3 regions of the Saccharopolyspora sp. MMCC62 genome follow, and region 1 is predicted to be linked to each of the others. Evidence: riboswitches for the same ligand, from Rfam matches in the RefSeq annotation. Region 1 holds a riboswitch; each other region holds the start of a gene.

Region 1 (10,247 bases):
GCGCACGTGGCCGGGGACGACGTGCTGGACCGGCTGCCGGAGCTCCAGCGGACCGGGAACCGGCTGGAGCACCTGGACACCGGGCAGGAGCTGGCCGGGTGGGCGGCGGTGCCGATGGCCGCGAACGCCTACCTGGGCGGCTGGGGCATCGCCGAGGCGCTCGCCGCCGGAGCCGACGTGGTCGTGTGCGGCCGGGTCACCGACGCCTCGCTGACCGCGGGCCCCGCCGCCTGGTGGCACGGGTGGGACCGCGCGGACTGGGACGAGCTGGCCGGGGCGGTGCTCGCCGGGCACGTCATCGAATGCGGCGCGCACGCCACCGGCGGCAACTTCTCCGGCTTCACCCGCATCCCCGGCATGGCGGTGCCCGGATTCCCCATCGCCGAGGTCGCCGCCGACGGGTCCAGCACCATCACCAAGCACGCCCGCGACGGCGGTGCGGTCACCACCGACACCGTCACCGCGCAGCTCGTCTACGAGATCCAGGGCCCGGTCTACCTGAACCCGGACGTCACCGCGCACCTCGACGCGGTCGCCTTGGCCGAGGACGGCCCCGACCGGGTGCGGATCACCGGCACCACCGGCACTCCCCCGCCCCCGACGACGAAGGTCGCCGTGTTCGGCGCGATCGGGCACCAGGTGGTGAACACCGTGTTCGTGACCGGACTGGACGTGGCCGCGAAGGTCGAGCTGCTGCGCACCCAGGTCGGACGGGACCTGCCCGCCGGGATCACCGAGCTCGACGTCACCCCGCTCGGCACGCCCGCCGCCGATCCGGCGACGCAGTGGGCCGCCACGGTCCCGGTGCGGGTGATGGCGACCGCGGCCGAGCGGGCACCGCTGGAGCGGTTCGACGCGGCGGCGCGGCTCGGATCGCTGTACCTGCAGGGCGTGCCCGGTTTCTTCCACGACGGCGCCGCCGGGCTCACCTCGACGCCGCGACCGCGCATCGACTACTGGCCCGCGCTGCTGCCGATGTCCGAGGTGCCGCACCGGGTCCTGTTCGCCGACGGGTCCGAAGTGGACGTGACGCCGCCCGCCCGCACCGAACCCGCGAGCGCCCAGCCCGTCCACCCGGAACCGGCCGCCCCGGTGCTCGGCGAGACCCGGTCGGCACCGCTGGGGATGCTGGCGCACGCGCGCAGCGGCGACAAGGGCGGCAACAGCAACGTCGGCGTCTGGGTCGCCGAGGACCGCGCGTGGCCGTGGTTGCGGGACACCCTGTCCACCGCGGCGCTGCGCGCACTGCTGCCCGAGTGCGCCGGGCTGGACGTGGTGCGCCACGAGTTCCCGGAGCTGCGGGCCGTGCACTTCGTGCTGCGCGGGCTGCTCGGCACCGGCGGATCGTCGAACCTGCGCGTCGACCAGGTAGGCAAGGCCGTGGGCGAATACCTGCGGGCCAAGCACGTGCTCATCCCGGTGGAACTGCTGCCGGACGGAGGAGGAACCCATGTCGCTGACTGACCGCGTCACCCGGGCGGTGACCGAACCGTCCACTTCGGACGAATTCGATCCGGCGGGCGAGCTGGCGGAAGTGCTCGGCGGCGTCGGCATGAGCGCCGCGGACACCGGCGGCTCCATCACCTTCCACGGGGCCGACCCGGTGGTGCCCAGCACCTTGCGGCTCGGCGGTGGTTCGGCGATCGCGCTGGCCGCGAAGTCGGCGGCCGTCGCGAAGCTGTGGCGGCTGCGCGGCGGCTCAGGGCAGGACATCGAGGTGGACCTGCGGTCCGCGCCGCACCGGCTGTGCCCGTTCTACGACCGCAAGTGGGAGCTGCTCAACGGCTATCCGGCGGCCTCGGCGGCGAACCCGTCGAACGCGCTCGGCTTCGCCTTCTACCGCACCGCCGACGGCCGCTGGGTGATGCCGCTGAACCCCTACCCGAAGATCAAGATCGCGGCGGAGAAGCTGCTCGGCGTGCCGGACGACGCCGACGCCGTCGCGAAGGCCGTCTCGGGCTGGAACGGCCTCGACCTGGAGAACGCGGCCGTCGAGGCGGGCACCGTGCTGCCGATGCTGCGCAGCACCGAGGAACTGCTCGCCGAACCGCACTACCGCGAGGTCCTCGCCGACCTGCCGCTGATCGAGATCACCAAGATCGGCGAGAGCGAACCGGAACCGCTCACCGGCGGCGACTCCCCGCTGGACGGCATCCGCGCGCTCGGCATGGGCCACGTGATCGCGGGAGCGGGCGTGGGGCGCGCCCTCGCGCTGCACGGCGCCGACGTGCTGAACCTGTGGCGGCCGAACGAGCTGGAGCACGACACCACCTACGTCACCGCGAACGTCGGCATGCGCTCGTCGACCATCGATCCGTACCGGGCCGAGGGCGCGCAGCGCATCCGCGACCTGCTGACCGGCGCGGACGTGTTCTTCGCCAACCGCAGGCCCGGCTTCCTCGACTCCATCGGCCTGTCCGCCGAGCAGGCGGCCGAGGCGCGGCCCGGCATCATCCACGCCACCACCACCCTCAACGGCGAACGCGGGCCGTGGGCGGGGCGCGTCGGCTTCGACCAGACCGCGGGCAGCCTCACCGGCATGATGAACCTGGAGGGCGACGGGGAGACGCCCGCGCTGCCGCCGATCCTGGTCGTCAACGACTACATCGTGTCCTGGCTGCTGACCACCGGAATCACCGAGGCGCTGGCCCGCCGCGCCGTCGACGGCGGCAGCTACCGGGTGCACGTGTCGCTGACCCGCGCCGCGCTGTGGATCTTGAGCATGGGCGTGTTCGACAAGGAGTACGCCGCGGCCACCGCGGGCAGCGACGCCCGGCACGCCTACCTCGACCCGGAGACGTTCACCGCCGACACCCCGCTCGGCCACTACCAGGGCGTCACCGACCAGGTGCGCATGTCGGCCACCCCCGGCCACTACCGCACCGTCCTCGTCCCCCGCGGCTCGTCCCGCCCGGAGTGGCTGGAGCGCTGACTCGCGGGTCGTTGAACTCGGGTTGCTCGGCACTCGGGTGGCGGAACCTCAGCGGGATTCTCGCTGCGGGATCGTTTTCACCGGTGGCTCCGCCACAGGAGAAAACGCCGTTCTCGCGAGAAGACCGCTGAGAACCCGCGGGTCGTCCGGCCGCTCAGGCGGTCGGCGGTTCAGCGGCTTCGCCGCTGACGGGAAAGAGCCGAGACCGCCTGGCGCGAGCGGTCAGGCGTCGGCCGGGCTGCGCGGGGCGAGCGCTCCCCGGCGTTCGAGCAGCCGGGTGCCCGCGCTGCCCGCCAGGCCCACGAGCAGCAGCACCGCCCACGGCAGCCAGCGCATCCCCGGCTCGGCGAAGGCGTCCAGCAGCGCCCCCGCCAGCCAGCTCACCGCGGCCGCGACCAGGCTGGACACCAGGTAGTAGAAGCCGTAGTAGGTGCCTGCGAGGCGTTCGCTGCCGACCGTCGGCAGCAGTTCCATCGCGAACGGGTTCGTCATCGCCTGCCCGACGGTGAACAGCACGATCGCGAGCACCACGGGCACGAACGCCAGCACGGTCCCGGCGATCCCGGCGGCGGGCAGCCGCTCCGGCAGCACCGGTGCGGCCAGCAGGATCGGCACGAAGGAGCCGCCCATGCAGGCCAGGCCGACCACGATCGACCGGCCCGAGCTCCACCGCGCCCGGCACCACTCGGTGATCCGCACCTGCCCGAACACGCCGATCAGCGTGGACACGCCGAACACGACGGCGATGGACCACGCCGCCCCGGACACGCGCTGCGCCTCCAGCGGCAGCGTCAGGTACAGCTGGTTGTACAGCGCGAAGTACGCCGACAGCGCCAGGGTGAAGCCGAGGAACCGGCGGTTGAGCACCACTTCCCGCCAGCTGCCGAGCACGCTCTGCCGCTGCGGCTCGACCTCGCGGTGCGGCAGCACCAGCAGTTGCGCCCCGGTGAGCACCGCGAACGCGACGCACGCCACCAGCGCGATGACGCGGAAGTCCACCGCCAGCAGCGCCGCGCCCAGCAGCGGTCCCACCAGGGTGCCCGCGTGCTGGAACACGTTGAACACGGCGAAGACCTCGGCGCGCCGCTCCCCCGCCTCGTGCATCAGGTAGGTCCGCACCGCCGGGTTGAACAGCGCTCCCGCGAGACCGGTGAGGATCGCGGCGGCGAACAGGCCGGGCAGCGTGGTGAACACGGCGAACAGGCCGAAGGACACCACGCGCAGCGCGCACCCCGCGATGATCATCGGTCGGCAGCCGAGCCGGTCCGCGGCGGTACCGCCGAGCAGGAACATGCCCTGCTGGCTCAGGTTCCGCACCCCGAGCACGAGCCCGACCACGGCGGCTCCGTAGCCGAGGTTCCCGCTCATGTACGCGGCCAGGAACGGCATCAGCATGTAGAAGCCGACGTTGATGCCGAACTGGTTGATCACCAGCAGCTTCGCGGCCGGGGACAGCCGGGCGAACGCGGCGCGGTTCACGGCCGCACCTCGCAGACCGGGCATTCCGCCGGGCCGTCGGCTCGCCGGGCACACGGATCGACCACCTTGCGCGACCTCCTCCACGTCGTCTTGCTGTCCACTTCGGACGGAATCCCGTCCGCGTCCACCGGTTCGGCGACCGGTTCCGGGAAGTCCTGCGCGGCGAGGAAGTCCGGATCGTAGATCGTCCCCCAGTAGCGGTGCGGCCCGTCCGGGAAGACCGCGGCGACCCGGTCCGCGCCGAGCTCGCGGGCGCACCAGGACGCGACCAGCGCCACCGCACCGGTGCTCCACCCGCCGGTGACGAACGCGTCCACGGCGAGCCGGTGGCAGGCGGCGACGGCCTCCGCGGCACCGACCAGGTGCACCTCGTCGAACGCCGGGTAGTCCACGTTGCCGGGGTGGATGCTGCTGCCGAGGCCGCGCATCACGCGCTTTGCCACCGGATCGCCGAACACCGTGGAGCCCGCCGCGTCCACCCCGACCAGCCGCACCCCGGGGGCGCGTTCGCGCAGCACCTGCGCGATGCCCGCGCTGTGCCCGCCGGTGCCGACGCTGCACACCACCGCTTCCGCGTCGGGCAGCTGGTCGAGCAGTTCGTGGCCGAGCGCGCGGTAACCGCGGACGTTGTCCGGATTGCCGTACTGGTCCGGCCAGTACGCGCCGGGCAGTTCGGCCAGCAGCTCCCGGACCCGGTCCAGCCGCGCGCGCTGCCAGCCGCCCACCGGGTGCGGTGCGCGCACCAGCTCCACCCGCACCCCGTGCGCGGTGAGCAGCGCGCGGGTCTGCGCGTCGAGCTCCGCGTCGGCCACCACGACCACCGGGTGGCCCAGCGCCGCTCCGACGTAGGCCAGTCCGATGCCCAGGGTTCCGCTGGTGGATTCGACGACCGTGCCGCCGGGCCGCAGTTCGCCGCGGGCGCGGGCGCCGGTGAGCATGGCGTGCGCGGCGCGGGCCTTCATGCCGCCCGGCGCGGCGCTCTCCAGCTTCGCCCAGAACCCCGGGTGCGGGAACGAGATCGGCGCGGTGACCCGCAGCAGCGGGGTACCGCCGATCAGGTCCAGGGGCGAGTCGCAGCGGGCGGGCGCGCGACCCGTCACCGCACGACCTCGGTGGCGCGGGCGGCTTGGAAGGTGTGCACGGTGGTGGCCTCGCCGGAGAGCCAGAAGAACGGGTACGGCTCGGCGGACAGCGCGCGCACCGGGCCGCCGACCAGTTCCCGCAGCACCGCGGACCCGGTCTGCGCGAACAGGGTCAGCGGCAGGTCGCGGGCCGCGCAGGCCGCGGCGATGTCGTCGAAGGTGCCGTTGCCGAGGACCATGCCGGAGGCCAGCACCGCGTCCGCGCCGTCGATCGCGGCGGCGTGGTCGGTGCTGATCGGCTCGTCCCACTCGGTGCGGCCGCCCTTGAGGTCGCAGGGCGCGTAGTCGAGCCCGCGGTCCCGCAGCGCGGCGAGCAGCGAGTTCACCACGCCGATCACCGCGACCCGGCCGCCGTCGGGGACCGCGGTGATCGCGGCGACCGCACGGGCGCGGGCGGTGGACTTGGCCAGTGAATCGCCCGCGGGGATCACCACCTGCCGGGACAGCGGGTGCGCGGCGTGCGAAGTGCGGGCGGCGAGGTAGGCGTCGAGGGCGGCGACCCGCACCGGCAGCAGCGGGTGCCGCAGCAGTTCGTCCACGGGGCGGCCCACGACCTGGCGCACCGCTTCCTCGTCGAGGGAACCGGGTTCGACCGCGCAGGAGCCGACGGCCTCGCCCACCCGGACGCTGAGCACGGTGTTGACGTACCCGGTGCCGCGACCGGTGTGCCGGGCGGCCTGCACGGTCAGGAACGCGACGGCGGCGGAGAGCTCCGCCGGGCCGTTCCCGCCCGCATCGCGGAAGTGGCCGGACAGCGCGGACTCGACCAGCGAGTCCACATAGGATCGTTCAGTGGTGGCAGGACGCACGTGTCTCCCCGAGCAGGAACCGGAACGGAACGCACAGCGGCGGGACGAACCCGCGGGGACGACTAATGTCCGATGTGGACGATGCGCCGGATCTCCCGGCGCGATGCGGCGATGCGCGACACCACGTACCTCCTCCGGGGCTCCGCGACCCCGCACGAATCGGCACGACGGTGCCAGTCTCCTGGCTCGTGGATCGGCGCCGGCCTCCGGCCTTCCCGCCGGGAACCGGCAGTGGCTCGGATGGAGGTCGACTCCCCACTCACAGTGGCGGGACCGCGCCGGATTCGCACCGGCTTCCTGCACACCGTCGTTGGAACGGGTCAGAAGTTCGCAGCCCCGGTGTCCGATGTCAAGACCGCGGCCACCGCGCGGAACCCGCACCGCGGCCGGTGGAACGGCTGTCGTCGCAGGTGGCGGACACCGGTGCACGCATCGCCATCCGCGAATATGACATCGGCGACTCCCGCGCCCGGCGGCACCGCACCACCGAGCGCGGGACCACCGGACGCGGGATGCGACGGGCGCGGGCCCGCCGGATTCGCGAGCGCCGGTCACCGAAACGGGACCACCGAAACCTCCCGCCCCGCGCCGCGGACTAGGCCGCGGGCCAGGAAGGCACGCCCGCGTCCAGCGCCCGCTGGGCGAGCTCGCACGGGTCCGCCGTGGCACCGCTCGGGATCTTCGCCTTGGCCGACACCGCCTGGTCCGAGGCGGCCGCCACGACCAGCTCGCAGGTGCCGTCGGCCTTCGGGTCACCGGAGTTCGCGCGCACCGCCGGGTGCCCGCCGATGGTCAGCTCGCCGAAGTCGGAGTACTTGTCGGCCTCGTCCTGGAAGTCCTGCAACGACCGGTCGGCGACCACGCCGACCTCCAGCCGCACGCTGTCCCGCGGGGTGCTCCAGGTGCACGTGCCCGCGTCGTCCTTGCCGCCCAGGTGGAATCCCAGCTCGTGCACCGTCTGCTCGGGCACCAGGTCGCAGGACTTCTCACCGGCGACGTCCTTCGGGGAGTCGACCTGCACGCCGCCGCATCCTGCCAGCGACAGCGCGGCGACGACGGCCAAGCCGATCGAGCCGAGCCGAACCGCGCCGATGCGGGCCACCGCAACCTTCTCGTTCACACTCATCACGCCTGCCGTTGATCCGGTCCGGATCGGGTCGATCCGGAGAACTCGCGCCCTCCCCGCTGGACGCGCTGATGATGTCCCGCGCGTCCAGCGGACGCCTCCGGCAGGAACGCGACTTCGGCCGTACCGCCCAGGAATCGAGCGACCGGCCCGGCGCACCGGTTGCCCCGAGCGGACCAGGACCACCGGCGCCCCCGCCCCCGAAAACAGGCCCCGATGACGAGAACCCGCCAACTTCAGCGGGGCCGCGGCTCGACCCCGTTGACGACGTCGGCGGGCCGTTCCCCGGCCAGCACGGCGCCCAGCTTCGCGAACAGCGCGCCGCGGAGGTTGTGGTAGGCGTCCCAGGTCACGCCCGCGGTGTGCGGGTTGAGCAGCACGTCCGCCCGCCCCCGCAACGGCGAGTCCGCGGGCAGCGGTTCCTGCTCGAACACGTCCAGCGCCGCCCCCGCCAGCCGCCCGGAGTCCAGGGCCCGCACCAGCGCCCGCTCGTCGAGGACTCCGCCGCGGCCCGCGTTGAGCACGTACCCGCCGCGGGGCATCCGCGCGAGCAGCTCGTCACCGATCAGGCCGCGGGTGGCGGTGTTCAGCGGCAGGTGCAGGCTCAGCACGTCCGCGGCGGCCACCGCCTCCGCCAGCGGGAGGTACTCGCGCCCCGGCTCGGACGGCACCGGGTCGTGCACCACCACCCGGGCGCCGAACCCGTCCAGGCGGCGGGCCACCGCGCGGCCGATGTTGCCGAAGCCGAGGATGCCGACGGTGAGCGCCGCCAGGTCGCGGCCGCGCAGCCCTTCCGGCCCCCAGCCGCCGGATTCCACCTTGCGGTGCCCGGCCGCGTAGTGCCGCAGCAGCGACAGCAGCGAGCCGACGGTCCAGTCGGCGACCGCGTCGGCGTTGAACCCGGGCAGGTTCGCCACCGGGATGCCGCGCTCGGCGGCGGCGAGGTGGTCCACGCCGTCGAAGCCGACCGCGACGGACTGCACGAGCTCGCAGCGCGGCATCGCGTCCAGCAGCCCGGCGTCGATCCGCCGCTCCTTCTCCAGCGGGGCCAGCACGATCGTCGCGGTGGCCAGCGCGTCCAGGTGATCGGCCGGGTCCTGCTCGGGCCCGATCTCGGTGATCCGCAGGTCCGGCAAGTCCGGCAGGTGCTTGCGCAGTTCGGCCTCGGTGATGTCGTTGAGGTCGTAGAAGCTGACGATGTGACCGGTCATGGTTCCTCTTTCGGGGTGTTCCGGGCGCGCGGAACCCGCTCCCCGCCGTCGGCGAGGAGCTCGGATCCCGCGTGGGATCAGGACGTGGTCGACCAGATCCGTTGCAGCGCGGCGAGCATCCGCTCTTCGGAGCCGGCCAGGTGCGCGGTGAGCAGCGCAGTCGCGCGCGCGGCATCGCCGTCGGCGATCGAGGTCCGCAGCTGCTCGTGCGCGGTGCACACCGGGCCCAGGTCCTCGTCCTCGCTGTTGGTGACCGCGAGCATGCTGGCGAACAACGGCTCGATCTGCAGCCAGATGGTCAGCAGCCTGCGGTTGCCGCTCGCCTCGTAGATGCCGCGGTGGAACCGCAGGTCGTGCTCGGCGAACTCGGCGGCCCGGGACGGCGTGGCCGTCTCGGACATCCCCCGCAGCCCGCGCTGCATCCCGGCCTCCGAGCGGTGTTCGCCGAGACCGATGGCGCTGGTCACGGCGAGCGTCTCGATGGCCTGCCGGATCGCGTAGAGCTCGCGGACGTCCGCGGCGCTCAACCCGACCACGTGCACCCCGCGGCGCTGCGGTTCCACGAGGTTCTCCAGCCGCAGCAGCTTCAGCGCATCGCGGACCGGGCCCCGGCTCACGTCGAAGCTCTCCGCCACGGAGTCCTCGACGAGGTGCGTGCCCGGCGGGATCTCCCCGCGCACGATCCGGTCCCGGAGCGTGCGGGCCAGCCGCTCCCCGAGCGAATCCGCGCGGACGAGCGAGTCGGACATGCATCCTCCCTCGATCACATCGTCAACCGCCGACAATAGTGGTCGCCGCCTGCAATTCGGTCACCTCGTGCCGGTGCGGCATCCCGTCCGCGCCGGGGCGGGTGACGCTGAGCGCGGCTGCCGCGGCGGCGACCCGGGCGGCGTCCGGCAGCTCGGCGCCCTCCGCGAGCAGCGCACCGAGCGCCCCGGCGAAGGTGTCCCCGGCCCCGGTCGTGTCCACACTGGACACCGGAATGGCGGGGACGCGGCCGAGCGGACGACCGTCGGCTGCGAGCTCCACCCCGCGCTCCCCGACCGTGACCAGCACCGACCGGCCGCCGGTGGACAGCGCGAGCGCCGCGGCGGCCGGATCCCGCTCACCGGTGAGCTCGGCGGCCTCGTGCTCGTTGGGCACCAGCACGTCGACCGCGTCGAGCAGTTCGGCGGGGAACCGCCGCACGGGGGCCGGGGTGAGCACCACGGTGCGCCCGAGCCGGGCGGCTTCGACGAGCACCGGTACCGGCACTTCCCCTTGCAGCAGCAGCACGTCCGCGGTCGCGACGGCCGCTCCGTCCGCGGCGCTGAGCTCGGTGAACTCGTCGTTCGCGCCGCCGCAGAAGACGATCGTGTTCTCCCCGGCGGCGTCCACGGTGATGTCGGCGGTGCCGGTCGGCGCCGCGGTGCGCACCACGCCCGCGAGGTCGAGCCCGTCGGCCGCGAGCCGCTGCGCGAGGAAGTCCGCCGCGCCGTCCGATCCGACGCGCGCGCGGAAGTCGACCACGGCGCCCATCCGGGCGGCCGCCACGGCCTGGTTCAGCCC
Region 2 (10,247 bases), on a different contig from region 1:
CGCCACCGCCGTCGCCGAGTCGAGCCTCACCGTGCCCGGCGTGCGCGCCGTCGTCGACTCCGGGCTGTCCCGGGTGTCCCGAGTGGACACGCGGCGCGGGCTGGCGGGGCTCGCCACGGCGCGGGTGTCGCGGGCCGCCGCCGACCAGCGCGCCGGCCGCGCCGGGCGGCAGGGGCCGGGTGTGGCGTACCGCTGCTGGCCCGAACACGAGCACAGCACGCTGCCCGCGTTCGCCGAACCCGAGATCCGCACCGCCGAGCTCACCCGGCTCGCGCTGGAACTGGCCTGCTGGGGAACGCCGGACGGTGCAGCGCTGACCTGGTGGGACGAGCCGCCCGCCGGACCGCTCGCCGCCGGGCAGCAGGTGCTGCGCGGGCTCGGCGCGCTCACCGCCGACGGCGCCGTCACCGGCCGGGGGGCGCGGCTCGCCGAGCTCGGGTTGCACCCGCGGCTGGCGCGGGCACTGCTCGACGGGGCCGAGCAGGCGGGTGCGCGGACCGCGAGCGAAGTCGTGGCGCTGCTCGACGACGACACCGTCACCGATGAGTCCGATGTGGACTCCGCGCTGGCTCGGCTGCGGCGCGGCGGACCCGGATCCGACCGGTGGCGGCGGGAATCCCGCAGGCTCGCCGACCGCGTCGACGGTTCCGGGCGAAGAGGTTCGGCGGCGGACGTCGTCGCGCTCGCCTACCCGGAACGCGTCGCGCGCCGCCGCGCCCCGGACTCGCCGGTCTACCTGATGGCCTCCGGGACCGCCGTCGAACTGCCCGCCGGATCACCGCTGCGGCACGCCGTATGGCTCGCCGTCGCCGTCGCCGACCGCGCACCCGGTGCCGCCCACGGCACGGTCCGGCTCGCCGCGCCCATCGACGAAGCGCTCGCGCGCCGGGTCGCGGCCGCCCTGCACAGCACCCGGGACGAGGTCGGCTGGACCGGCGGCGACGTGCGCGCGGTCCGGGCCGAACGCATCGGCGCGATCACCGTGGACAGCAGGCCGCTGCGCCGACCCGATCCGGCGCTGCTGCGGGCCGCGCTGCTCGACGGGCTGCGTCAGGACGGGCTCGACCTGCTCGCCTGGAGTCAGGACGCGGTGCGCCTGCGGCACCGCATCGGCTTCCTGCACGCGTCGATCGGCGAACCGTGGCCCGCCGTCGACGAGGAATCCCTGCTGTCCCAAGCCGATTCGTGGCTGGAACCGGAACTGTCCCGGGCGCGCGGGCGCGCCGACCTGGCGCGGATCTCCGCCGGGGGAGGGCTGCGGCGGCTGATCCCCTGGGACCAGGCCGCGCGGTTCGACGCACTCGCGCCGGAGACCGTGGAGGTGCCGTCCGGCTCTCGCATCAAGATCGATTACTCCGGGGAGCGGCCGGTGCTCCCGGTGAAGGTGCAGGAGGTCTTCGGCTGGCGACGAGTGCCGCTGCTCGCCGACGGGCGCGTGCCGCTCCTGCTGCACCTGCTGTCCCCCGCCGGGCGGCCCGCCGCCGTCACCGCCGACCTCGAATCGTTCTGGGCGACCGGATACCCGCAGGTCCGTGCCGACCTCCGCGGCCGCTACCCGAAGCACTCGTGGCCCGACGATCCCACCACGGCGACCCCCACCCGCCGAACCCGCCGCCCCAGCTGACCCGGATGCGGGGTGAACGGACCGTTCGTCCGGTCTAGTCGGTCGAACGGTCCGTTCACCGCGAAGGTCCGGCGAGGGGGCGCCGCCCCGTTCCCGCCCGCCGGTCAGCGTCGTGCGCTGCGCGAAACGAGGTGGCGCCGCCCGAAGTGCACCGCCGCCGCTGCGCCCACCGCGATGGCGACCCAGCAGAGGGCCCGCGTCCACACCGCCAGGTCTGCCGTGAGCGACAGCCCGGCCACCGCGGCCAGCGCCACCGCGAACCAGAACCGCTCCCCGTACCTCGGGTCGAGCTCATCGCCCGTCGCCCGCGAACCTCGCCGCATCCGGCACCCCCTCCGCACGATCATCCGCGACCCTACGCAGGCCCGGCCGGGCGTGGCACCGGTTCCGCGGGAACCGAGCCGACACGCCCGAGCGGCAGCGCGCCGGAGCGGAGTGAGCGGACCGTGCGCCCGGAACGGCTGGACCAGCGGTCCGTTCACCCCGCGAACCGGTCGGCGCGGGAGGGCGTCGTTCGGGACGGGTGAACGGACCATTCGTCCGGTCTCGTCGGACGAACGGTCCGTTCACTCGCTGATGGCGGCGGCCGACGCGCCCGGCCGGTCGTGTCGCGGGGTGGGTGCGCGGACCGTTCGTCCCAGCCGCCCAGCCGCTCGGCCGCCCAGCCGCTCGGCCGCCCAGCCGCTCGGCCGGACAGTCGCTCGGCCGGACAGTCGCTCGGCCGGACAGTCGTTCGGCCGGACAGTCCGCCCATCCCGCGATGCGGGTCAGCCGAAGGGGAGCAGGACCAGGTCGGCGGCGCGCACGTCCGCCAGGGTCCAGCCGGTGATGCCCGCCAGGAGGCAGCCGGTGCGGATCACCGCGTCCGGGTCCCGCTCACCCGGGTCCAGGTAGTCCTGCTCGACGATCCCGGCGGCCTCCACCGCCTCCCGCAACCGCCCGGTCAGGCCGGGCACGTCGAAGTCGATGTCGTCGGAGTTGGTGGACAGCACTTCGGCACCGTGCTCGGCGAAGTCGAGCGCGCAGCTGGGGCCGCTGAAGTTGTGCGCCAGGCCCAGCGCCGCGCCCCCGGTGCGGGACAGCGCGACCGCGGGGGACTCGAACCTGCCCTGCTCGTCCGACACCGCGCTGGTGTGCCCCGCGTCGTCGAACACGAACGTCCACCCGCCGATCCGCCCGGCCAGCAGCGCGGACGCGCAGTCGGTGTCGCCGAGCGCGGTGCGTGGCAGCGACGAGTGCTCATCGGCCCGTTCCGCGGGCAGCGTGCAGGGGCGTGCGTGCTTCAGCCGCCCGCCGAGCAACTCCAGCGCCTCGCGGGGCTGCAGGTCGCGAACCAGGTGCACGATCTGGTGCGGGTCCTCCGCGCCGAGTTCGGAGATCCAGGCGGGGCAGCCGCTGGAATCCAGTGCTGCGGCGGGGAATGCGGGTGCGGACATCGTCGTCTCCAGCTCGATCGGTTCGTCGGCGACACTGTGCACCACGGCACCGACAACCCGGTTCCGGATGCGTCCAGGTGGAGGTTCTCCCCCGGTTGAGCGGATTTCCGGCTCCGGAGGGTGCGGCGCGCGACCGGATCGGGGAACTCTGCGCCGGACCATCCTGATCTTCGAAGGGGCATCGGCATGACCGCACCGTCCACAGTGGAGGAGTGGCACGGCTTCCTGCGCGCGCACAGCGCGGCGCACCTCGCGTCGCGGATGCTGCGCGAGCTCGTCGCCGACGGGCGGATCGCGGTCTCCGAGCAGCAGCGCCGCACCGGCTGGCTCGGGCGCGAACCCGCCACCGAGGACGCCGTCCAGGCCGCGGAGGAACGCCTCGGATGCGCGCTGCCGCCGAGCTTCCGGAACTTCCTGCTGATCAGCGACGGCTGGAGCGAGTCGGGCGACGAGCTGCACGGCCTGTTCCGGCTCGACGGCATCGGCCGGTTCGAGGACCTGCGCGGCGAGCTGATGGACGCCTGGGCGGACCTGGACTTCTTCGCCGACGAACTCGCCGTGCTGCGCCGCTCGCTGCTCATCGCCGACCACGAGGACGGCGTGTACTGGGTGTTGAGCCCGGATTCCGGCGATGCGGACGGCGGCTGGACCGCCTGCGTCTGGGACACCGCCGACGGCGCCCCGGCGAAGTACCGCACCTTCGGCGACCTCGTCGCCGACGCGCTCGCCTGACCGGCCGACGGCGGACGTCCCGCCGCGCGAACCGAACTCGACCGAGGACCCGAACTCACCGGCGTCCCGCGGCGGCCCGGCGACACCACCCGAGCCGCGCGGCGGAACCGGACGTCGGTGATCAGACGAGCGCGACCGCGAGGAGCGGCGCGGCGCGCAGGTCGTCCATCGTCCACGTCACTCCCGCCAGCGCGCAGCCGATGCGGGTCACCGCCGCCTCGTCGGTCTCGCCCGGTTCCAGGTGGGGACGTTCGACGATGCCCGCGGCCGCCGCGGCCGCGCGCACCGCGGCGGGCGGCGGCTCGGTCTCGTGGTCGATGTCGTCGGAAGTCGTGCTGTAGACCCGGGAACCGTCCACCGCGTAGTCGATGCTGAGCAGCCCGCTGATGTTGGCGTGCAGCATCACCGCGGGCCCGCCGGACGCGGAGAGCGCCTCGGCGGGAGCCTGCGCGGCGGGCCGCGGCGGGGCCTCGTCCTGCAGCGCCGACCAGTCGCCGGTGCGCATCCCGCCGAGCAGTGCGCGCATCGTGTCCAGGCCGCCCACCTGGAACGTGCTGCCCGCGTCGTCGAACACCAGCGTCCAGCCACCGATGCGCGTCGCCAGCAGCACCGACAGGCACTGCGGGTCGCCGAGGGCCGCGCGCGGCAGCGAGGTGAACTCGTCCGGCCGCTGCTCGGGCAGCGTGCACGGAGCGGCCGACGCGGCATCCGCGCCGAGGATCTCCAGCGCCCGCACCGGTTCCAGGTCGCGCACCAGGTGCGCGGTGTGGTTCGGTCCCGGCACGTCCAGTTCGGACAGCCAGATCGGATACCCGGTGGCGTCCAGGGTTCCGGGTGGGAAACCGGGCGTGGGCATGGCGGCTCCTCGTCATCGTCGGCGGGTGCCGTGAGTCTGCCCGGTGCGGGCGCGGCCGCCGCCGTTCCGCGGGCCCTCCGCCGCCGAACGCGGGAATCCCCTCGACCGTCCAGCGGCCGAGCGGCGCCGCCGTTCTCCGGAAGGCGATCGCCGCTGCGGCCCGGCCGTCCGCGGGCGGTGGGCGATCGGGCCGCGACCCGCGGTGACGGGATGCCGGGCGATTCACACTTCCTTGACAAGGGACGACGCGGGCTGAAAAGTTGACGAGTCGTTCCAATGCGACGGTGTGCAGGAAACCGGTGTGAATCCGGTGCGGTCCCGCCACTGTGAACGGGGAGCCGCGTCCACCAGGGCCACTGTCGGGCAGCCGATGGGAAGGCCGGGCGCGACGTCGATCCGCGAGCCAGGAGACTGGCACCGTCGTACCGATTCGCACGGGGTCGCGGAGCCCCGGAGGAGGTACGCAGTGCACCCGGATTTCCCGCACACACCCGGTTTCGCGGTTCCCGAACCGTTCCGCGCCGCGTGAGCGGCGTGCTCGGCCGCAGGCGGCTGCTGGCGGGCGTGGCCGGCGCGATCGCCGCGGTTCCCCTCGTGTCCTGCGCGGGCGGTTCCGGGGCGGGCGCGGGCAGGCTGCGGCTGGCGTTCCCCGCCGGTGGCGCCACCGAATCGCTCGACCCGCACACCGGTTCGCTGTTCGTCGACCAGGCCCGCGCCAAAGCCCTGTTCGACACGCTCGTCGGGTACGCCGACGACATGAGCGTGGTGCCGCGGCTCGCCGAGAGCTGGCAGCCCGACCCGACCGGTACCCGGTGGCGGATCCGGTTGCGCCCGGCCGAATTCCACGACGGCAGACCGGTCACCGCCGAGGACGTGCTGTTCACCTACCGGCGCATCGCCGACGACGCCACCGCCGCGCAGGCCGCTTCGCACTTCGCCGACGTCGACTTCGGCGCCAGCAGGGCGATCTCGGCGACTGAACTGGAACTCGTGCTCGGCTCGCCGAACTTCGAATTCCCCTCCGCGTGGGGCGCCCCCGCCACCGAGATCGTGCCCGCGGGCACCACCGACTTCACCGCGCCCGTCGGCTCCGGGCCGTTCCGCTTCGTCTCGTTCGAACCGGGTGGGCCCGCCGTGTTCACCCGCTTCGACCGGCACTGGTCCGGACCCGCCACCCCGGCCGAGCTGGAATTCGTGCCGATGGAGCAGGAGAGCGCGCGGGTCAACGCGCTGCTGTCCGGGCAGGTCGACTACGCGCACGACGTGAGCGCCAACTCGGTGCGGCTGCTGGAGCAGGGCGGCCGGGCGCGGGTGCACTCGGCGCCGTTCGGCACCATGCAGGCGCTGCTGCTGAAGGTGGACCGGCCACCGTTCTCCGATCCGCGGCTGGTGCAGGCGGTGCGCGCCGGGCTGGACCGGCAGGCGCTGCTGGACATCGCGCTCAGCGGCCAGGGCAGGCTCGGCAACGACCTGTTCGGCGCCGGGTTGAAGTACTACCCGGCGGATCTGCCCGCACCCACGCGCGACCTCGGCCGGGCCCGGGCGCTGCTGCGCGAGGCCGGCGCCGACGGGCTGAGCTGGGAGTTGCAGACCAGCTCCGTCGACCCCTACTTCGAATCCGCCGCCAGCCTCATCGCCCAGCAGCTCGGCGAAGCCGGGATGCGGGTGTCACCGCGGATCGGGCCGTCCGAGACGTACTTCTCCGACATCAAGGAGCACGGGGTCGCCTCGCTGTCCCGGACCGCGGCGCTGCCGGTGCCGACGTTCCTCGGGCAGCGGATGACCTCCGACGCCGGGAGCAACAACTACACCGGCTACCGGTCCGCCGAGTTCGACGCGCTCTACGCCGAAGCGCTCGCCACCGCCGACGACGCGCGCCGCGCCGATCTGCTGGTGCGCGCGCAGCGGCTCGCCCGGGAGGGCAGCGGGAACGTGGTGTGGGGGTTCAGCGGCTGGAACGTCGCCACCTCCACCGCCGTCTCCGGAGTGCGGGGCGCACCGCCGAACTCGCTGGACTGGGCCAGGTTCGACCGGGTGAGCGTGGGTTGATCGCGCCCGCCGCGCGGGTCTCCGCCGCGGTGCTGCCCCGGCTCGGCGTCGCGCTCGTGCAGATCGCGGCGGTCGCCGTCGGCGTGTTCGCGCTCACCGCGCTGCTGCCCGGCGACACCGCGCAGGTCGTGCTCGGCGACCACGCCGACACCGGGCAGGTCCGGGTGCTGCGGGAACGGCTCGGGCTCGACCTGCCCTGGGGCACCCGGTTCGCGCAGTGGGCGGGCGGGGTGCTGCACGGCGACCTCGGCACCTCGCTGCGCACCGGCAGGCCCGTGCTCGACGAGATCACCCGCAACGCCGCCACCACCGGGCTGCTCACCGCGCTGACGCTGCTGATCGTGCTGCCGCTCGCCGGATGGCTCGGCGTGCGCAGCGGGCTGCGCGCCGGGAGCCGGTTCGACCGGACGGTGAACTCGGTGGTGGTGCTGCTGAACTCGGTGCCCGAGTTCGCCCTCGCGCTGCTGCTCGTCGGGGTGTTCGCGGTGCAGGCCGGTTGGCTGCCCGCCACCGCGGGCGGGCTGTCCGGGTGGTCGCTGATGACGCAGCCCGCGGTGCTGGTGCTGCCCGTCGGCGTGCTCGTCGCCAAGCAGCTCAGCTCGCTCGCCCGCCAGGTCCGCACCGGTGTGGTCACCGCGAACGGCGCCGAGTACGCCACCCACGTGCGCCGCGCCGGGCTCGGCGAGCGGCAGGTGGTGCTGCGGCACGTGCTGCCGAACACGCTCGGGCCGGTGCTGCAGCAGCTGGCGCGCACCGTGGACGGGCTGCTCGGCGGCGTCGTCGTGGTGGAGGCGCTGTTCGCGCTCGGCGGTCTCGGCTCCGGATTCGTCGAAGCCGTCAAGGCGCGCGACCTGCCGGTGGTGCAGGGCTACGCGCTGCTGTTCGCGGCGATCACCATCGGCCTGAACCTCGGCATCGACCTGGTGGCGCGGCGGTTCCGGGCGGGGACGCGATGAGCCGGGCCGCCGGATGGCTGCTGCTCGGGGTCCCGCTGCTGGCGGCGCTGGCCGGGCCGCTGCTCGCCGCGCTGCTGCCCGGCGGTGGATCGGTGCGGGCCGCGCACGTGCCGCTGCTGCCGCCCGGCGCGGACCACCCGCTGGGCACCGACGTGCTCGGGCGGGACGTGCTGGCCCTCGCGCTGCACGGCGGCGGTTCGGTGCTGGTGCTGGCGGGCGGCGCGCTGCTGCTGACCTACCTGGTGGGGGTGCCGCTGGCGCTGGCCGCCGTCGGACAGCCGCACCGGTGGATCGACCGGTGGCTGACCCGCGGGCTGGACCTGGTGCTGGCGCTGCCCGGACTGCTGGTGCTGATGGTGCTGGCCGCGACCGGCACCAGGACCGGGGCGGCGCTGCTCGTCGCGGTCGCGCTGCTGCAACTGCCCGCGGTGGTGCGGATCGTGCGCAGCGCCGCGCTCGGCACCCGGCGGCGCGGCGTGGTGGAAGCCATGGCGCTGCAAGGGGAATCGTGGTGGCGGGTGCACTTCGGCTACGTCGGGCTCGGCGTGCTCGGGCCCGTCGCGGTGGACGCGGGCGGACGGCTGAGCCTGGTGCTGTACCTGGTCGCCTCGGCGAACTTCCTCGGCCTGGGGCTCGACCCGGCGACCGCCGACTGGGCGGTGCTGGTGGAGCGCAACCAGGAGGCGCTGTTCCTGCAACCGTGCGCGGTGCTGGTGCCCGCCGGCCTGCTGGTGGCCCTGTGCACCGGCCTCAACCTGCTCGTGGACCGGTACCTGGTGACGGGCGGACCCGGCACCCGGCCCGCACCGGGTGAACGGACCGTTCGTCCAGGGCATCGGTCGGCGGAGCCGTCCACCCGGGTCGTGCGGGTGGAGTGAACGGACCGTTCGTCCACTAGAGCTGGACGGACGGTCCGTTCACCCCGCGACCGGGCGAGATCGTCTCTGCGCGGGGACCGAGTGAACGGACCGTTCGTCCCATCTGGTCGGACGAACGGTCCGTTCACCTCAGGATGGTCGGGGTGAGCGGACCGCCCGTCCCACGAGTTCGGACGAACGGTCCGTTCACTCGACGTGCTCGGGCCGGATCAGCGGCGGAGGTCGAGTTCGGTGACGAGCCGCGCCACCTCGGCCCGCTCCGCGGGCGGGAGGCCGCGCACCGGGCGCGGCAGGTTCGGGTGCGCGACGAGGCCGAGCTCCTCGGCGATCGCGGACACCACGCGCAGGCTGCCGCACCGCCCGAACAGCTCCCACAGCGGCGCCAACCGGGCCGATTCCGCCGTCGCCGCAGCGGAATCCCCGGCGAACGCGGGACGCGCGATCGCCGCCGCGACCTCCGGCACCGTCCCGGCCAGCACCGAGTACCACGCCCGGCACCCGGCGAGGATCCCCGCGGCGGCCAGCGGATCACCGGCGACGCCGAGCGTCACCGGCTCCGGCAGCAGGCCGCGCAACCGGGACACCCGGTCCACCGGCTCCGGTACCCCGGGGATCTTGACCGAGGCGACGTGCGGCAGCGCCGCGATCCGCGCGTGCAGCTCGTCGGTGAACGTGACGTGCGTGGTTCCCGGGTTGTCGTAGACCACCAGCGGGACCGACAGCGCCGCGGTGACGTCCGCGTAGAGCCCGAACACCTCTTCGTCCGTCAGCGCCTGGTACGACACCGGGGCGAGCAGCACGCCCGCCGCCCCGGCCCGCTGCGCGTCCTCGGCCAGCGCCAGCACCTCGCGGGTGCGCAGCGCGCCGATGCCGACGAGCACCGGGACGTCCCCGGCGTGCTGCACGGTCAACCGCGCGACCCGGGCGCGCTCCGCCCGGTCCAGGTACGGGTAGCTGCCGGTGGAGCCGAGCGCGGTGATCGAGTCGACCGGGGCGGTGGCGAGCCGTTCGACGAGCCCCGCGAACGCGGCCTCGTCGACGCCCCGGTCGGTGACGGGGGTCAGCGGGAACGCGCTGAGTCCGGTGAACATGCGTCCTCTTCGGAGGTCAGGCCGGCAGCGCGGCGTCGAGCGCGCCGCGCAGGTCGGCGATGAGGTCGTCGGCGTCTTCCAAGCCGACCGCGAGCCGCAGGTGGCCGTAGCGCCGGAACTGCTCGGGGTAGTGCTCGTCGCCGCCGCGCGCCCCGGCCGCGACGTGCACGATCAGCGTCTCGTCGTGCCCCAGCGACACCGCCGAGGTGATCACCCGCAGCGCCCCGACGAACCGGTTCTGCACCGCCGGGTCCCCGTCCAGCGCGAACGCCAGCACCGCCCCGGCGCCCCGGCCCCCGAACTGCCGGGTCGCGAGCTCGTGCTGCGGGTGCCCGGGCAGCCCGGGGTAGGCGACGAACGCGATCCGCGGCTCGGCGTCGAGGAATTCGGCGATGCGCTGCGCGTTCGCCAGGTGCTGGCGAAGCCGCAGCGGCAACGTCACCGAACCCCGCATGATCAGCCAGGCGTTGAACGGGGCGAGCACGCCGCCGACGTCGACGCCCGCGTCCGCCCGGATCTGCGCGACGAGCGCGCGGGAGCCGATGACCGCGCCGCCCATGGCGTCGCCGTGCCCGTTGATGAACTTCGTCAGCGAGTGCACCACCAGGTCGGCCCCGTCTTCGAG
Region 3 (10,247 bases), on a different contig from region 1:
GCAACGGCTGCGGATGAAGGTCGGCGACCGCATCGCGGCCGCGGCACCTCGCGGGAACGACCGCCCGCACGTGACCACCCGGGTCAGAGGCGGGCCACCAGGTTCTCGAACAGCTCGTCGTAGGTGCCGTCGACGGCCGCGAACCGCTGCGGCTTCACCCGGTCCACGAGCACCTGCCGGATGTCCGGGTCGGCCTGGATCAGGCCGATCGCCTCGGACACGAACTCGCCCAACGGCATGGCCCCGGCGTGGTCGGTGCCCGGCCCCATCAGCGTGGTCCTGGTCAACGGCGGCGCCAGCTCGATCAGCTGCACCGGCGTGCCGCGCAGTTGTGCCCGCACCGCCTCGGTGAAGGCGTGCACGCCGGCCTTGGTCGCCGAGTAGGTCGGCGTCAGCGGCATCGGCACGTAGGCGAGACCGGAGGTGACGGTGATGATCGACGCTTCGGGCCGGGTGCGCAGGTGCGGCAGGAACGCGGTGAACACGCGGATGGTGCCCAGCAGGTTGGTCGAGATCGTCCGCTCGGCGACTTCGAGCGCGTCGGCCTCGAGGTGCCGCTCCGGGACCATGATGCCGGAGCTGATCAGCACGGTGTCCAGCTCCGGGAACCGGTCGACGACCCGGTCGCGCAGCGCGGTGATGGACGCGGCGTCGGTGACGTCCACGACCTCCCCGGCGAAGCCGTGCTCGGCGGCCAGCGCCTCGACCCGCTCCCGATCGCGGCCGGTGATCACGACGGAGTTGCCGAGCGCGGCCAGCTGGTGCGCGAACTCCAGGCCGATGCCCGACGTGCCACCGACGATCAGCGCGGTGCGTCCTGTGGTCTTCATCCCTGCCTCCAGTTTCGTTGTTACTTCGAAAACGGTATCACCGATATTTTCAGCGGAACAACTGCACTGATATCACTGATACTTCCAGGCAGGAGGACTGCTATCGTTGCCGATCGTGGGATCGACCGACACCAAGATGAAGATCGTCGAAGTGGCCAAGCGCCTGCTCGACGAAGGGGGCCCGGCCGCGGTGAGCACCCGGGCCGTCGCGACCGCGGCGGGCGTGCACGCCCCGGCGATCTACCGCCTCTTCGGCGACAAGGACGACCTGATGGACGCGGTCGCCGGACACGCGCTCAGCACGTACCTCGCGAGCAAGACCGCGATGCGCCCCTCCGGCGACCCGGTCGAAGACCTCCGCAACGGGTGGCGGCTGCACATCGGCTTCGGTCTGGAGAACCCCGACGTCTACAGCGCCCTCTACGGCTCCCGCAGGCGCCGCGCCCCCTCGGAGGCGGAGCAGCAGGCGGAACGGATCCTGACCGGCCTCGTCCACGCGATCGCCGAAGCGGGACGGCTCGCGGTCCCCGAACCGCAGGCGGTGCAGCTGATGCACGCGGCCGGGCGGGGCACCATCTTCACCCTGATCGGCAGCGACCCCGACCCGGCGGAAGCCGACGCGCTCGCCGACCGCGCCTTCGAGATGGTCCGCGGTGTGATCACCGTTCCGGACCCCGCCGACCGGCCCTCGGTCGCGGACCCGGTCGCGCGCGCGGCCACCACCCTCCGCGCGGCCCTGCCCGACGTCGACCGACTCACCGCACCGGAGAAGGCGCTGCTGGACGAATGGCTCGACCGCGTCCAGGGAAGCGGCCCGCCCTCGCCCGAACGCTGATCCCGCGCGCGGCGGACCCGATCGCAGCACTTCCGGAACCGAACGAGGAACCACCGCGCGCAGCGGCGCATCCGCGGCACCGGAGCACGGCGCGAGGTCCGATCCGGAGCAGGAGGAGAAGATCGTCGTCGAGCACCACCGGACGGTTCTCGGTGGCGTCCCGGACAAGGCGGTCGCCGACCACGTCGAGCCCCGGCACGACCAGGATCGCCCCGAAGCGTTCAGCGGCTTCCCGGCACATGCGCGGCGGCCGGACACCAAGCGCGTCGGCGCCGAGCGAGACAGGGCGGCCACGCATTCCCACCTGATCCGGGAACCCGGTCTACCGGCGCGCGCTCGCGGACCGGTTCTGGCCGGACGACGGGAAAGTCGTCGAGCACCAGGACGTCATCCGAGGCGCCCGCACCGATTCCGGCAACGCGAACGGCGTGTTCCGACCGGTCCGCCGGCCCGACTTCATCGGCCCTGGGCGAGCAGCGCGAGACGGGAGGGTAAAGTGGGGGATGATCTTGATCGAGATCGTCCCCCACCGCTGTGACCAGCATCGGAGCGCCCCCGGCAGGACTCGAACCTGCGACCTAAGGATTAGAAGTCCTTTGCTCTCTCCAGCTGAGCTACGAGGGCCCGCACATCGCTCGCGTGAGCTGCAGCAAGCAGGGTAACCGGCCGCTCCGTCGACAGTGGTACCGACGCCATCGGCGTTGCAGAGCCGGTATCGAACGGCAAGCTGATCGACAGCTGCACGGCGGAATTCACGCCGGAAGATCACAGAGGAATCACCGCGCACGCGTCGGGGCCGCCGCGCGATTCCGCGCGACGGCCCCGACGGCTCCCCCTCAGGAGCAGGATTCCGGCTGCACCTTCAGCACGTCGTCGTCCTGGCCGACACCGGTGAACGCGTACTCGTCGACCGGCGTGGCCACGCCGTCGCGCACGTCGAAGGCGACCCGGGAGCCGTCGTACGACGGCTCGGTGGTCTGGCTCTCGTTGGAGGCGGCCAAAGTGATCAGCACCCGGCCGTCCGAGCCCGCGGGCGCGCACTCGTAGCCGACCCGCGCGCCGACACCGCCACCCTCGGTGATCTTCAGCGGCTTGCCGTCCTGCGTCGTCAGCTCGCGCGGCGCGCCGTCGGCACCCAGGTCCCAGACGCTGAACCACGTGGTGTTCGCGCCGATGGACTCGGTGACCAGCACTTCCTGCTTGCCGTCGTGGTTGACGTCGAGCACGCGCATCGGCTGCGTGCCGAAGGACGGGTCGCCGGTCAGCACCGCCTCGGTCACACGTCCGTCCACAGTGAACTTCAGCGACTGCTGCGCGCCGTCACCGATGGCGGAAAGCTGCGCGGTGTCCGGAGTTCCGTCCCCGTTCAAGTCCACAACGGACGTCTCGCTCGAATCGGCGGCGGCGATCCCCGCCGGCACCAGCGCCATCGCCGCCGCAGCCAGCGCACCGATCCCGACGCCCGCCCGAATTCCGTTCTTCCCCACAGCAGGTTCCTCCCGATCGTTTCGTCGCACCGGGGCGGAGGAAACTCCGTCCCGCCCCCTCACCTGTTCGTAAGACGCCCCGCCGCGCGGCGGGTTGCCCGCGGTTCGGAGAAGTTTCCGGCGGGGCGGCGCCCGGGTGATCCGGAACGCGAGGCCTTGTCTTCCCGCCAGAAGCAAGTAGCCTCCGAAGTGCTGGTGGTTCGCACAGCTCTGCGAAAGCGGAGGTGCGCGAGGCAAGAGGGAACCCGGTGCGAATCCGGGACTGCCCCGCAGCGGTGAGTGGGAACGAACGCCGTCACCGGTCGTCACGACCGGTCACAGCACTGAGCGCGAGCTCGGGAAGCGACGGCCAGTAGAAGACCCCGGTTCCACCGGGAAACGCCCACGAGTCCGAAGACCTGCCGCCGGTGCGCGCGTCCTCGTGACGCGCGCTGTTGCGAGGTCTCGCGGGAAGACCCTGGACGACGAGCCGCCGCGTGCGGCGACGTGTGCCCGGATCATGCCCGCTCGACCTCGCAGAACTGCCGTCCAGCTCGCGAGGAGAGAGCGTTGACCAGCACAATCGGATCCACCGTGCTCGGGTTTCCCCGGATCGGACCGAACCGGGAACTGAAGCGGGCACTGGAGAGCTACTGGAAGTCCCGCACCGGTGAAGCGGAACTGCGCGAGGTCGCGCGCACGCTGCGCACCGACACGTGGCGTTCGCTGCGCGACGCCGGGCTGGACTCGGTGCCGGGAAACACCTTTTCCTACTACGACCAGGTCCTCGACGCCGCCGTCACCTTCGGCGCGATCCCGCCCCGCTTCGCGGAACTGGGGCTGAACCCGCTCGACACCTACTTCGCGATGGCGCGCGGCGTGGAATCCGCGCCACCGCTGGAGATGACGAAGTGGTTCGACACCAACTACCACTACATCGTCCCGGAGATCGGGCCGGACACCGAGTTCCGGCTCTCCGACCAGACCGTCGTCGACCAGTACCACGAGGCCGCCGAGCTGGGCATCAAGACCCGCCCGGTCCTGGTCGGGCCGCTGACGTTCCTGCTGCTGTCCAAATCGCAGGACGGCGCGCCCACCTCGTTCCGCCCGCTGGACAAGGTGGACGAGCTCGTCAGCGCCTACGCCGAACTGCTCGGTGAGCTGCACCGGGCCGGGGTCGAGTGGGTGCAGCTGGACGAACCCGCGTTCACCGCGGACCGCTCGCAGGCCGACCTGGACGCGCTGCGCGCCGCCTACCAGCGGCTCGGCGAGCTCTCGGAGCGGCCGAAGATCCTCGTCGCGTCCTACTTCGGCGACCTCGGCGACGCGCTGGACGTGCTGGCCTCCTCCCCCGTCGAGGCCGTCGGCGTGGACCTCGTCGCCGGGAAGCGCACCGTGGACGAGCTGCCGTCGGTGCCCGGGCTGCGGGAGAAGACGCTCGTCGCGGGCCTCGTCGACGGGCGCAACATCTGGCGCACCGACCTGGACAAGGCGCTCACCACCGCGGCCACCCTGCTCGGCCTCGCCGGTGAGGTCGCCGTCAGCACCTCCTGCTCGCTGCTGCACGTGCCCTACGACGTCGACGCCGAAACCGACCTCGACCCGCAGGTCGCGTCCTGGCTGGCCTTCGCCGCGCAGAAGGTCGGCGAGGTCGTCGTCCTCGACCGCGCGCTGCACCAGGGCCGCGACACCGTCGCCGAGCAGCTCGACGACGCGCGGCGGCGCATCGCCGACCGCGCGGGAGCCGACCGGGTGCGCAACAACCGGGTGCAGGCGCGGCTCACCTCGCTCAAACCCGAGCACGCCCAGCGCGGCGACTACGCGAACCGGCTCGCCGCGCAGCGGAAATCGCTGCGGCTGCCACCGCTGCCGACGACCACCATCGGCTCCTTCCCGCAGACCACCGACGTGCGCAAGGCGCGCGCCGCGCTGCGCACCGGCAGCATCGACCAGGCCACCTACAAGCAGCGGATGCGCGACGAGATCGAACGCGTCATCCGGTTGCAGGAAGACCTCGGGCTCGACGTGCTCGTGCACGGCGAACCCGAGCGCAACGACATGGTGCAGTACTTCTCCGAGCACCTGGACGGGTTCGCCAGCACCCACAACGGCTGGGTGCAGTCCTACGGTTCGCGCTGCGTCCGGCCGCCGATCCTCTACGGCGACGTGTCCCGGCCGCAGCCGATCACCGTGGAGTGGGCGAAGTACGCGCAGCAGCTCACCGACAAGCCGGTCAAGGGCATGCTGACCGGGCCCGTCACCATCCTCGCCTGGTCGTTCGTGCGCGACGACCAGCCGCTCGGCAGCACCGCCGCGCAGGTCGCGCTCGCCATCCGCGACGAGGTCAAGGACCTGGAGAACGCGGGCATCCGGGTGATCCAGGTCGACGAGCCGGCGCTGCGCGAACTGCTGCCGCTGCGGTCCGCCGAGCACCAGGAGTACCTGGACTGGGCGGTGCGCTCGTTCCGGCTCGCCACCTCCGGCATCGCCGAATCCACCCAGATCCACACCCACCTGTGCTACTCGGAGTTCGGCGACGTCATCAACGCCATCGTCGACCTCGACGCCGACGTGACCAGCATCGAAGCGGCCCGGTCCCGGATGGAGGTCCTCGACGACCTCAACGCCGTCGGGTTCGGCCGCGGCGTCGGGCCCGGTGTCTACGACATCCACTCGCCGCGGGTTCCCGAAACCGGTGAGGTCACCGACCTGCTCAAGGCCGCGCTCGCCGCGGTGCCCGCCGAGCGCCTGTGGGTCAACCCCGACTGCGGCCTCAAGACCCGCGGCTACGCCGAGGTCGAGACCGCCCTCAAGAACGTGATCAGCGCTACAGCGGCCGTGCGCCCGGCCGCCGGCTGATCCCGAAGCCGGGGGTGGGTGGTCGCTCTTCCCACCACTGCCCACCCCCGGCCCCACCCTCGCAGCGGAGTGAACGGACCGTTCGTCCGGCTAGATCGGACGAACGGTCCGTTCACCCATCTCGAACGACGCCCTCCCCCGCCGACCGGCTCACGGGGTGAACGGACCGCCGGTCCAGCCGTTCCGGACGAACGGTCCGTTCACCACCCGCTCCTGGTTCGGAGTGAGCGGACCGTTCGTCCAACGAGACGGAGTCAACGGACCGTTCGTCCAACGGGACCGAGTCAACGGACCGCTCGTCCAACAGGACCGAGTCAACGGACCGCTCGTCCAACAGGACCGAGTGAACGGACCCTTCGATCAAGGAGAGCGGGCGAACGGTCCGTTCGTCCAACAGGATCAGACGAATGGTCCGTTCACTCGCCGTGCCGGGGCCGCGCCGGCGTCCGACATGGCGCCGGAGTCACGGGACGGCAACGGCCCGGCCCCGCTGATCACTTTTGCACTACGGCTGCACGCCGCCCCCCGGCTCCGACCCGCGGCAGGGTCGCGCCGATTCGGGTCGAGCCTCCCGACCAACGGCAGGCGATCCGCGACGAATCCGTTGCCACAACGCGGGATTCCTGCGCTGAACGCCGAGCACGAGCACCCGCCGCAAGCCCGTCCGACGCCCACCACGACCCGGCCGAAGCCGCCGTGCAGGTCGTTAGGGTGATCCGGTGTCGGAGCAGTGGAACCACAACGCGCATTACCACCCGCTCGTTCTCGACTCGGTGCCCGAAGTTTGCGACGCGGCGCTCGACGTCGGGTGCGGCGACGGAACGCTGGTGCGCGCGTTGGCGTCGAGGGCGAAGCGCGCGACCGGCATCGACCGCTCCCGCACGATGATCCGCCAAGCCCGCCGCGCCAGCGCCGAGTACGACAACGTGTCCTATGTGGACTCCGATTTCGTCGACTTCGCGGCGAAGGCGCGGGACGGTTCCTACGGTTTCATCAGCAGTGTCGCCGCCCTGCACCACATGGATTTCGACTCCACGCTGACCGCGATGGGCCGGATGCTGGCACCCGGTGGCCGGCTGGTGCTCGTCGGCTTGGCACGGCACCACACACCGCTGGACTGGGCCAGGGACATCGCGGCGATCCCGGTGCACCGCTTCCTCGCCCGCAGGCACGGCGGGGTCGCCGAGCCGCCGGAGGCTCCGGTGAAGGATCCGGCCATGACCTGGGACGAGGTGCGCCAAGGCGCGCAGCGGCTGCTGCCCGGCGTCCAGTACCGCCGGTTGCTGCTGTGGCGCTACGCGCTCACCTGGGACAAGCCCGGCCGCGCCTGACCACCCGTCTCGCCCCCGCTTCCCCGAGTGAGCGGACCGTTCGTCCAGTCCGATGGGACGAACGGTCCGTTCACCGAGGTCGATACGCCCCTGCCAACCGGTCGTACGCGAACCTCTTTCCGGAGTGAGCGGACCGTTCGTCCAGCTAGATCGGACGAACGGTCCGTTCACTCATCGATGCGGGGGCGCGGGGCTCCGCAGGACGACCGGCCCGGCGCGCACACAGGCGCAGTGAACGGACCGTTCGTCCGACGGGACCGGACGAACGGTCCGCTCACTCCGGTTGGCGTCAGGCCCGGGCGGTGACCCGGTGGAAGGCGTCGACGAGGTCGCCGAGCTCGGGGACCTGCTCGGCTTCGGCGAGGGTCTTCTCGAGGGTGGCGTGGTGCGTGGGCCGCGCCTGCTCGAGGAGCGCGCGGCCTTCGTCGGTGAGCTCGGTGTAGATGCCGCGCCGGTCGTCCTTGCACAGGATCCGGGTGAGCAGACCGCGATCTTCGAGGCGGGTGACGAGCCGGGTGGTGGCGCTACCGCTGAGCGCGGCGGCGCGGCTGAGCTGCTGCATGCGCATGTGCCAGCCGTCCTGCCTGCTGAGCGCTTCCAGCACCGTGTACTCGACGACGGACAGGCCGTGGTCGGCGCTGAGCGACTTCTCCAGCGCGGTTTCGAGCATTCCGTGCAGTGCGGCGAGCGTGCGCCAGCCCTGCGCGCGCACTTCGACCGCGTCGTCGGCGATCCCCACTCCGCACCTCCTAGTGGCGAGCCCGTCGGGTGAGCTCGCTCTCCCCGCCATCCTAGCAGCTTGCGCAGATAGCAAGCGCCTGCAACTATTTATGAAGCGCATGCAACTACCGGCTCAAGCCGACTTTTCTCCCGCGCACGACACTCCCGCTTCAACCCGCACCCCCGCGGGAACCCGACGACGAACACCCGAGGAGAGCGAGCATCCGATGAACACCGATATGTCCGGCCGCACCGCACTGGTCACCGGCTCCACCAGCGGCATCGGCGAGGCCATCGCGGCGGGCTTCGCGCGCGCCGGAGCCGACGTCGTCGTCAACGGCCGGTCCCGGGACCGGGTCGACGCCACCGTCGAATCGCTGCGCTCCGACACCGGCGGCTCGGTGCGGGGCATCGCCGCGGACATCGGCACCGCCGACGGCGCCGCGGCGCTCATCGCCGAACTGCCGGACGTGGACGTGCTGGTGAACAACGCCGGGATCTTCTCCGCCACCCCGGTCTTCGAGATCAGCGACGCCGAGTGGTCCCGGTTCTTCGAGGTGAACGTGCTCTCCGGCGTACGCCTGGCCCGGCACTACACCCCGCGCATGGTGCGGCGCGGCTGGGGCCGAGTGATCTTCATCAGCAGCGAGTCCTCGATCTTCATCCCCACCGAGATGGTGCACTACGGGATGACCAAGACCGCGCAGCTGTCCGTCGCGCGCGGCATGGCGCAGGAGGTCAAGGGCACCGGCGTCACCGTGAACAGCGTGTTGCCCGGCCCGACGCTGACGCCCGGCGTGGCCGAGTTCATCGCCAGCCGGGTCGGCGACGACGTGCCGTTCGAGGAGGCGGAGCGCCGCTTCATCGCCGAGGAGCGGCCGAGCTCGTTGCTGGGCAGGCTGATCCGGCCCGAGGAGGTCGCGAACCTGGTGCTCTACGCCGGTTCCGAGGCCGGTTCGGCGACGACCGGGGCCGCGCTGCGCGTGGACGGCGGAGTCGCGCCGTCGCTGGCCTGACGCACCGGCGCGGATCCGGCGGGCGAGCGAAGCCCACCGGATCCGCCGCCACTCAGCTCCGGTACTCGGCGAGGAACGGACGCATCGCGTCGAGCATGCCCACCGGGTCCTCCTCGGGCACGTAGTGGCCGGCTCCCTGCAGCACGACGCTGGTGACGTCCGTCGCGACCGCGCCGATCTCGGCCGCCATTCCCTCCCCGACGGACTCCGAACCGGCGATGGTCAGGATCGGCAGGGTCAGCTTCCGCTCCCGCCGCACCAGGTTCTGCTCGATGATCGAATCGATGGCGCGGTAGTAGTCGAAGCTGGCGCGCAGCGCTTCCGGATCGCGCAGCGCCGCCACGTAGACCTGCACCGCGTGCGGCGGGATCGAGGTGGGCGTGGCGGCCTTCGTGGTGAACTGGTGTCCGAAGTAGACGTCCTCCCGGCCGGTCACCAGCCGCTCGTTGACGCCGAGCGCGCGGTTGAAGTTGAAGTGCCACAGGAAATCGCTGGTCCGCCGGTCGGCGAGCAGCGGCGGCGACTCGGAGAGGCCGGGCACGATCGCCTCGGAGAACACCGCTCGCTCCAGCACCTCCGGGTGGTCGGCGGCGAGCGCGTAGCCGGTCCAGGTGCCGACGTCGTGCGAGACCAGCGCGAACCGCTCGTGCCCCAGGGCGCGCATCAGCTCCACCAGGTCGGTGGCCAGCGTCCCGGAGTCGTAGCCGCCGACGGGCTTGTCCGTCAGGTTCACGCCGCGCGGGTCCACCACCACGACGGAGAAACGCTCGGCCAGCTCGGGGAGCACGAAGCGCCACTGGTACCAGTTCTGCGGCCAGCCGCCGAGCACCAACAGCGGCGGGCCGTCGCCGCCCGTGAGGTAGTGCGTGCGCAGGCCGCCGACCGTGGCGTAGTGGTCCTGGAAGAGCTCGGTGAACCCGTCCGGCAGCAGTGGCGCCGCAGCGAGGGAACCGGGGCCGTGCGGGACTTCGGTTGAGGTCACGAGGAAACTCCGTGTTCGACGAAGGAGAAGGGGCCCGGCCGGGTGCCGCTCGGCGCCCAGCGGACGGCGCACGCGGGGGTGGCCGTACCGGCCGGTGCGACCTACACTAGCCATGTTGGAACGATCAGTCAAACATGGCGGAGGGAGTGCGCAGATGGCAGGACGCAAGCAATTCGACGTCGACACCGCCCTGGACGGCGCGATGCAC

The links. Region 1 has a riboswitch for cobalamin ahead of AC29IT_RS03335 (hypothetical protein). Riboswitches for the same ligand answer to the same signal wherever they lie in the genome.
Region 2: linked by a shared signal. The riboswitch ahead of AC29IT_RS18455 (ABC transporter substrate-binding protein) and the one ahead of AC29IT_RS03335 (hypothetical protein) in region 1 are both predicted to bind cobalamin.
Region 3: linked by a shared signal. The riboswitch ahead of metE (5-methyltetrahydropteroyltriglutamate--homocysteine S-methyltransferase) and the one ahead of AC29IT_RS03335 (hypothetical protein) in region 1 are both predicted to bind cobalamin.

Annotation. Positions count from the first base shown of each region.
Region 1 covers NZ_JBYKCM010000001.1:735,695-745,941, forward strand. Annotated here, with positions in the region: gene AC29IT_RS03315 (acyclic terpene utilization AtuA family protein) at 1-1,464, shown strand, start outside; gene AC29IT_RS03320 (CoA transferase) at 1,451-2,932, shown strand; gene AC29IT_RS03325 (MFS transporter) at 3,155-4,411, opposite strand; gene AC29IT_RS03330 (PLP-dependent cysteine synthase family protein) at 4,408-5,511, opposite strand; gene AC29IT_RS03335 (hypothetical protein) at 5,508-6,332, opposite strand; cobalamin riboswitch at 6,517-6,684, opposite strand; gene AC29IT_RS03340 (DUF3558 family protein) at 6,958-7,482, opposite strand; gene AC29IT_RS03345 (2-hydroxyacid dehydrogenase) at 7,725-8,699, opposite strand; gene AC29IT_RS03350 (GntR family transcriptional regulator) at 8,777-9,448, opposite strand; gene AC29IT_RS03355 (ribokinase) at 9,471-10,247, opposite strand, start outside.
Region 2 covers NZ_JBYKCM010000007.1:295,725-305,971, reverse strand. Annotated here, with positions in the region: gene hrpB (ATP-dependent helicase HrpB) at 1-1,624, shown strand, start outside; gene AC29IT_RS18475 (hypothetical protein) at 1,729-1,947, opposite strand; gene AC29IT_RS18470 (hypothetical protein) at 2,392-3,105, opposite strand; gene AC29IT_RS18465 (SMI1/KNR4 family protein) at 3,247-3,792, shown strand; gene AC29IT_RS18460 (hypothetical protein) at 3,914-4,648, opposite strand; cobalamin riboswitch at 4,916-5,082, shown strand; gene AC29IT_RS18455 (ABC transporter substrate-binding protein) at 5,174-6,697, shown strand; gene AC29IT_RS18450 (ABC transporter permease) at 6,694-7,653, shown strand; gene AC29IT_RS18445 (ABC transporter permease) at 7,650-8,531, shown strand; gene AC29IT_RS18440 (dihydrodipicolinate synthase family protein) at 8,741-9,622, opposite strand; gene AC29IT_RS18435 (trans-sulfuration enzyme family protein) at 9,639-10,247, opposite strand, start outside.
Region 3 covers NZ_JBYKCM010000005.1:369,243-379,489, forward strand. Annotated here, with positions in the region: partial or broken gene AC29IT_RS15035 (winged helix-turn-helix domain-containing protein) at 1-19, shown strand, start outside; gene AC29IT_RS15040 (SDR family oxidoreductase) at 84-830, opposite strand; gene AC29IT_RS15045 (TetR/AcrR family transcriptional regulator) at 946-1,665, shown strand; tRNA gene AC29IT_RS15050 (tRNA-Arg) at 2,216-2,289, opposite strand; gene AC29IT_RS15055 (hypothetical protein) at 2,502-3,152, opposite strand; cobalamin riboswitch at 3,332-3,572, shown strand; gene metE (5-methyltetrahydropteroyltriglutamate--homocysteine S-methyltransferase) at 3,702-5,990, shown strand; gene AC29IT_RS15065 (class I SAM-dependent methyltransferase) at 6,710-7,321, shown strand; gene AC29IT_RS15070 (MarR family winged helix-turn-helix transcriptional regulator) at 7,611-8,060, opposite strand; gene AC29IT_RS15075 (SDR family NAD(P)-dependent oxidoreductase) at 8,269-9,057, shown strand; gene AC29IT_RS15080 (alpha/beta fold hydrolase) at 9,110-10,039, opposite strand; gene AC29IT_RS15085 (TetR/AcrR family transcriptional regulator) at 10,194-10,247, shown strand, end outside.